2 regions of the Bradyrhizobium sp. Crot121 genome follow, and region 1 is predicted to be linked to the other one. Evidence: predicted binding sites of a transcription regulator. Region 1 holds the regulator's gene; the other holds the start of a gene.
What was found. The regulator HrcA, encoded in region 1, represses chaperone genes, less so after heat shock. The targets are predictions, from matches to a motif close to GTTAGCACTCNCNNNNNGNGAGTGCTAAC.

Region 1 (3,409 bases):
CACGCTGGCACCCGGCGCCGCGCTGATCGTCGCCGATGGCGACGAGAAGAGCGGGTTCGAGGTGGCGCCCTTCATGATCATCGGCATCATCGGCTCGACCGCCGCCTCTCCCGATGATCGCGGCCGTTTTGCCCAGCAGATCGCGACCACGATTCCCGGCGTGCGCGACGGACGGATCACGATGTCGGAGCCGATCCGCATCGATGGCCAGCCCGGCTACGAGACACGGATCGATGCGGTGAGCGGCAAGGACAATACGCCGGTGACCATCGTACAATGGCTGCGGTTCGGTGCGCAGACCTCGCTGCGCATCATCGGCTCCTCGCCGCGCGATCAATGGTCGGCCGCATTCCCGCGCTTCCGCAGCGTGCGCGACGGAATTCAGCCGCGATAACATCTATCTCTGCCGGCCTTTGTCGAGGCCGGCATTAACAGCATTCCGTCAGCCGATGCGTTGAGCAGATTCAGTTCTGCTGTGCGGCGGAAGCCGGCGCGGTTTTTGCGCCGCCCTTGGAGACACCGACCAGCGCCGGACGCAGCACGCGATCGCCGATCGTGTAGCCGGCCTGGACCACCTGCACCACTGTGCCCGAGGGCACGGAGGGATCGGGAACCTCGTACATCGCCTGCTGAAAGTTCGGATCGAACTTCTCGCCGGTGGGATCGAACTTCTTGACGCCGTTCTTCTCCAGCGTGGCGTGCAGCGAACGCTCGGTCAATTCGACACCCTCGATCAGGGCCTTCAGCCCGGGGTCGGCGGCCGCCTTGGCCTCCGCCGGGACGGCGTCGAGGGCACGCTGCAGATTGTCGGCGATATCGAGGATGTCGCGGGCAAAGCCGGTGATGCCATAAGCGCGCGCATCCGCGATCTCGCGGCTGGTGCGCTTGCGCAGATTTTCCATCTCGGCCAGCGTGCGCAACGTCCGATCGCGCGCTTCATTGAGCTCCTTGGTCAAGGCTTCCGCCGATCCCTGTTCGGGATCGTCGGGCATGACGTAGGGCTTCGAGACCACGGGCTCGCCGGTCTGCGCCGGGTTCTCGGCGTTGTCGTTTGGCCGGTTCGGATCGGTCATGGCTTGCCTTTTCGAAAAATCACGTCTGATCAACAGTTAAGGGATTGGCTGGCCCGGATATCGTGCTTTGGGCCATGAAAATCAAGCGCAACCGGCCCCGTTTCGGGGTTAGAGCGTTTTCGAGCGAAGCATGCCCTCGGACCTGATCCGAGGGTGGACACCGGTTCGCGTGAAGAAAACGCGTCAAAACAAGAATCTAGAGCTCCGGTTCTGATTCCGTCAGAACCGGAAATGCTCTAGCCGCCGAGGATCCTGCTGACGAGGCGCGCGGCATAGTCCACGGTCGGGATCACCCGCGCATAATTCAGCCGGGTTGGCCCGATCACGCCGAGCACGCCCACGATACGGCCAGCGCCGTCGCTATAGGGCGCAACGATGGTCGAGGACCCCGAGAGCGAGAACAATTTGTTCTCCGACCCGATGAAGATCCGCACGCCATCGGCGCTTTCCGCACGCCCCAGAAGGTCGATCACGCCGCGCTTGGTCTCGAGATCATCGAACAGCGACTTGATGCGCTCGAGATCCTCGAGCGCATGCAAATCCTCCAGGAGATTGGCGTGCCCGCGCACGATGAGCTGCCGGTCTTCATTGTCGCCGCCCGACCAGCTCGCAAGCCCTGCAGAGATCACCTTCTGCGTCAATTGATCGAGCTCGGCGCGACTTTGTCCCAGCGCGGTCTCGAGTTCGAGCCGCGCTTCGGCGAGCGTACGGCCGAGGATGCGTGCATTGAGGAAGTTGGTGGCCTCGATCAGTGCCGAGGATGGAACACCCGGCGGCAAGCTCAGCACCCGGTTCTCGACCTGCCCGTCTTCGCCGACCAGCACCACCAGCGCACGTTCCGGCTCCAGCCGCACGAACTCGATATGCTTCAGCCGCGCATTGGATTTGGGCGTCAGCACCACGGCGGCGGCGCGGGTGAGGCCGGATAGCCGGATCAAGGCCTCATCGAGCGCTGCCTCGACCGACTGCGCGCGGCCGACAGTAGCCAATTGGCTCTGGATCGATTGCCGTTCCGCCTCCGTGAGATGGCCGACCTGCATCAGCGCATCGACGAAAAAGCGCAGGCCCAATTCGGTCGGCAGTCGGCCGGCGGAGGTATGCGGCGCGTAGATCAGTCCGAGCTGTTCGAGATCGGACATCACATTGCGCACCGAGGCCGGCGACAGCGGCAGCGCGATCAGGCGCGAGATGTTACGCGAGCCGACCGGCTCGCCGGTCGCCAGATAACTTTCGACGATTTGACGGAAAATGTCGCGCGAACGCTCGTTGAGCTGGGCAAGCCCGGCGTGCGGCGCGATCAAACCAACCGGTTCGTGTTGAGCCACAATAACTCCCTCACAACTGCCTCTAATTTGACCATCCACACGCCCGGTGACAAGCGTGCATTACCCGCCCGGAAGCCGGCCAAAAAGCTTGCCGCTGCGGCTGCCCGCTCCTACAAGCACCGCCAGCCATATCGCTCGAATTCCCGGAGGATTCCCATGCGGCCAAGCCGCCGTGCACCCGACGAACTGCGCCCCGTCTCATTGGAACGCGGCGTGGTCAAATATGCCGAGGGTTCCTGCATGGTGAAATTCGGCGACACCCATGTGCTGGTCACTGCGACCCTGGAAGACCGCCTGCCGCCATGGCTGAAGGGCCAGGGCCGCGGCTGGGTCACCGCCGAATACGGCATGCTGCCCCGCGCCACGCTGGAACGTACCCGGCGCGAGGCCTCCGCCGGCAAGCAGGGCGGGCGCACCATCGAGATCCAGCGCCTCATCGGCCGTTCGCTCCGCGCCACCATCGACCTGGAAGCGCTGGGCGAGCGCCAGATCACGGTCGATTGCGACGTGCTGCAGGCCGATGGCGGCACGCGCACCGCCTCGATCACCGGCGCCTGGGTCGCGCTTGCCGACTGCATCAACTGGATGAAGACCCGCAACATGCTGAAAACCAACGTGTTGCGCGACAACGTCGCGGCCATCTCCTGCGGCATCTATAATGGCACGCCGGTGCTCGACCTCGACTACGCCGAGGATTCTGAAGCCGAGACCGACGCCAATTTCGTCATGACCGGCGACGGCCGCATCATCGAGGTACAGGGCACCGCGGAAAAGACGCCGTTCTCGCAGGACGAGTTCCTGGCGCTGATGGCGCTGGCGCGCAAGGGCGTGGCGCGGCTGGTCGACTTGCAGAAAATGGCAGTGGCGTAGTCAATAGGCCATGCACCGCCGAATCACTGGAAAGCTCGTGATCGCGACCCACAATCCCGGCAAGCTTGCCGAGATGCGCGAATTGCTGGCGCCGCATGGCGTGGAGGCGATCTCGGCAGGCGATCTCGGTCTTGGCGAGCC
Region 2 (3,409 bases), on a different contig from region 1:
GGCTCGTTGCCTGGGTTTCCCCATTGATGCACGACGGCGTAGGGTTCGTAGATCAAGGAGCCTGGTCCCCTTGCTTCTGTCTTGCCGTCTACCGTGTTCGCCCCGGTGCCGGAAATGATAAAGTACAAAGCCGCGCCCGACCGATGGTGTGGCGGGTTGGAGGGCATCCTCGCCGGAAATGTGACTCGCGTGAGATTGAGATCATAACCGCCTGGCTTCAGGTCGGCGATCGGATTTGCTGTGCGATATAATTCTCTCACCGCGGCAGGTGCCGTCTCGGCAGGCCGACCCAGGTCCACAGCGGGAGTAAGGAAAAAGTGGAGGAACGTAGATGGCCCCGCGCTACCCGCCGCCAGAGTCGCGGTCTTTCCGCCGGCGACGAACAGCCCCTCGCCGGCGTTGAGCGTTTTGGTCTTGCCATCGAGCACGACCTCGGTCGATCCTGACATCTGGTAGAGGATGCCGTTGGCCGCCGAGACGGCGCTCTTCTCGTCCGGCTGAAGAGTGACGCTCACCGCTTTAAAGTGGAGCGGCACGTCCGTGACGGTCGGCAGTTTGGTTGCGGCGACCACTGTTCGTGTAATTGCCGGTGGAGCGGGGGCGGTTTGCGCGGTCCCGGAGGCGGGAAACGCCATCGCGCCGAGCAACAGTAGTCCGATTGTCCTGAACTGCATGATTGCCTCCCAGGTTCAGCGGATAGTCGGAACACCATACGCTCTCCGAGCGCCTCTTGGAATGGCAGGCTGCTTCGAGATGCTATTGGACTGAACCCGCGAGCAATAGCCGAGCGAAACTGAGTTCGTGGCCATCGGGGTCAATTAGGTGGAAGAAACGCTCACCCCATTCGGCATCGAGGGGCACGGTAGCTGGCTGGTATCCCGCTGCGAGTGCACGGTCGTAAAGTGCGTCAACATCGGCAACGTAGAAGATTACCCGCCCCCACCAGGACCAGCGCCGCTCGGTAGGTTGGGTGATGAGGTTGAGATAGCTCGTTCCTGCTCGAAAGCTGGTGAATGACGAATCTTCCCCGCCATGCAGGACCTCAAACCCGAGCGCGCAGTAGAATCGGACTGCTCGTGGCATTTCGTGGGTGCCCAGTGTGACCGCGCTAATCCCCTCGATCATGGACAGAACTCTCCTGTTTCATTTTCCAGGGTCGGCGTCGCGACCCTAACAGAAAGTCTGTTTAGCGCTAAAGCGCAAAGGCACTTCCTTCGAAAAGTCGCGATCGTCCGATCGATGACAAGATCGCGATTTTCACGTTTACGGCCGCCCTTCACAACGTGCCGACCTGATACTTCCCGGACGGCCGCTTGTCAGTGCTTAAATTGCAGAACGGATCAGTGATTTTGTACGGCATGATGTTCGCTTCCGCCGCGTCGGTTGTAGACGGCGAACACTCGGCCGCTCCTAATCGACGAACCAAGTCGGCGGCAAATTGATTCTCTATCTTAGACCGGCCCTATAGATACAAGAGCCGCGAACGGCCGTTCGCGGCTCAACGCGTGCATTTGCGTTAGATCGTCGACGCGAAAGTGATCAGGTCGATACATCGGGCCACCTTAAGTCGGAGTTGGGCGATGGGACCAGAACCATTTGACGAGAGCAAGTGGTGCGAGACCGGAAAGCCGTCAATCAGGCCATCCTCGAAGCCGACTGCGCCGAGGATCGCGACGCGGCTCGCCTCGCGACCCGATGCGCACGCAGCAACGAACCCATATCGCGTGTGGATCGCCGAGTATGCCGGTGCAGCATACCAAGAGGTCGCGGCGAAAGCGCGGGCGCACCTTGATGGTCTTGCCGATCTCTACGCCACGCCGACCCGCGAGGCAGAGCTGATCGCGATTTTTAAGGAAGCCACCCGTCTCGAGGCCGACTTCTGGGAAATGGGCTGGCGTGCGGGCCAACGTGTTGAGTAGTCACTGACTGCGTACCGCGTAGGAAAGCTAGCGAAAAGTGGTTGCCAGCATCTTGCGCGAGCGCGAGGTGGGCGGACCCTCGCAACATTCCCAAATTCAAAGCAAGTCACGTAGAGACCGGTCATGAGGCCTTGTGCCTGCGCAACGCAGGCATATGTGCAAGGTGACTAGCACTCGGCAACCTTGAGTGCCAATTTCAAACAAAAACCAAACCCAGGAGGACCGCCATGAAATTCCGTCCGCTTCACGACGGCGTTGTGGTCAAGCGTATCGAAGCCGAAGAGAAGACCACTGGCGGCATCATCATTCCGGACACTGCCAAGGAAAAGCCCTCACAGGGCGAAATCACGGCGGTCGGCCCAGGCGGCCGCGACGAAGCCGGCAAGCTGATTCCGATCGATCTCAAGGTTGGCGACCGCGTGCTGTTCGGCAAGTGGTCCGGCACCGAGGTCAAGCTCGATGGTCAGGAACTGCTGATCATGAAGGAAAGCGATATCATGGGCGTTCTCACCGACGTCCCGGCCGCCAAGAAGAAGGCCGCGTAAGCGCCAGCTAGACTTCCCTATCCTGAGGAGTCGGCGTAGCCGGCGTCTCGAAGGATGAGGCCCGCATTCAAATCTCATCCCTCAAGAACCCGCACAGTTGCGCGGCCTTTGGGATCTGACCAGTTGAAAACGGAGATCATTATGTCAGCGAAAGAAGTCAAATTCGGCGTCGATGCCCGCGACCGCATGCTGCGCGGCGTCGACATCCTCAACAACGCCGTCAAGGTGACGCTCGGCCCCAAGGGCCGCAACGTCGTACTCGAGAAGTCGTTCGGCGCTCCCCGCATCACCAAGGACGGCGTCACCGTCGCCAAGGAGATCGAGCTCGAGGACAAGTTCGAGAACATGGGCGCGCAGATGGTGCGCGAAGTCGCCTCCAAGTCCGCTGACGCGGCCGGCGACGGCACCACCACCGCGACCGTGCTCGCGGCTGCGATCGTCCGTGAAGGCGCCAAGTCGGTTGCCGCCGGCATGAACCCGATGGACCTGAAGCGCGGTATCGACCTAGCGGTGGAAGCCGTGGTCGCCGACCTCGTCAAGAACTCCAAGAAGGTCACCTCGAACGAGGAAATCGCCCAGGTCGGCACCATCTCCGCCAACGGCGACGCCGAAATCGGCAAGTTCCTTTCCGACGCCATGAAGAAGGTCGGCAACGAGGGGGTCATCACGGTCGAGGAAGCCAAGTCGCTGGAGACCGAACTCGAGGTGGTCGAAGGCATGCAGTTCGATCGCGGCTACATCTCGCCCTACTTCGTCACCAACGCCGACAAGATGCGCGTTGAAATGGATGATGTCTACATTCTCGTCTACGAGAAGAAGCTGTCCTCGCTGAACGAGTTGCTGCCGCTGCTCGAGGCCGTGGTGCAGACCGGCAAGCCGCTGGTCATCGTCGCTGAAGACGTCGAAGGCGAGGCGCTCGCCACCCTCGTCGTCAACCGCCTGCGT

Region 2: the regulator HrcA is predicted to act here: its motif matches at 2,086-2,114, upstream of AC5ZGW_RS38070 (co-chaperone GroES).

Annotation. Positions count from the first base shown of each region.
Region 1 covers NZ_JCAMOR010000004.1:157,816-161,224, reverse strand. The annotation lists gene AC5ZGW_RS06790 (hypothetical protein) at 1-394, shown strand, start outside; gene grpE (nucleotide exchange factor GrpE) at 465-1,073, opposite strand; gene hrcA (heat-inducible transcriptional repressor HrcA) at 1,310-2,398, opposite strand; gene rph (ribonuclease PH) at 2,555-3,268, shown strand; gene rdgB (RdgB/HAM1 family non-canonical purine NTP pyrophosphatase) at 3,279-3,409, shown strand, end outside.
Region 2 covers NZ_JCAMOR010000079.1:7,184-10,592, forward strand. The annotation lists gene AC5ZGW_RS38055 (cupin domain-containing protein) at 1-674, opposite strand, end outside; gene AC5ZGW_RS38060 (VOC family protein) at 757-1,125, opposite strand; partial or broken gene AC5ZGW_RS38065 (thiaminase II/PqqC family protein) at 1,668-1,919, shown strand; gene AC5ZGW_RS38070 (co-chaperone GroES) at 2,147-2,464, shown strand; gene groL (chaperonin GroEL) at 2,606-3,409, shown strand, end outside.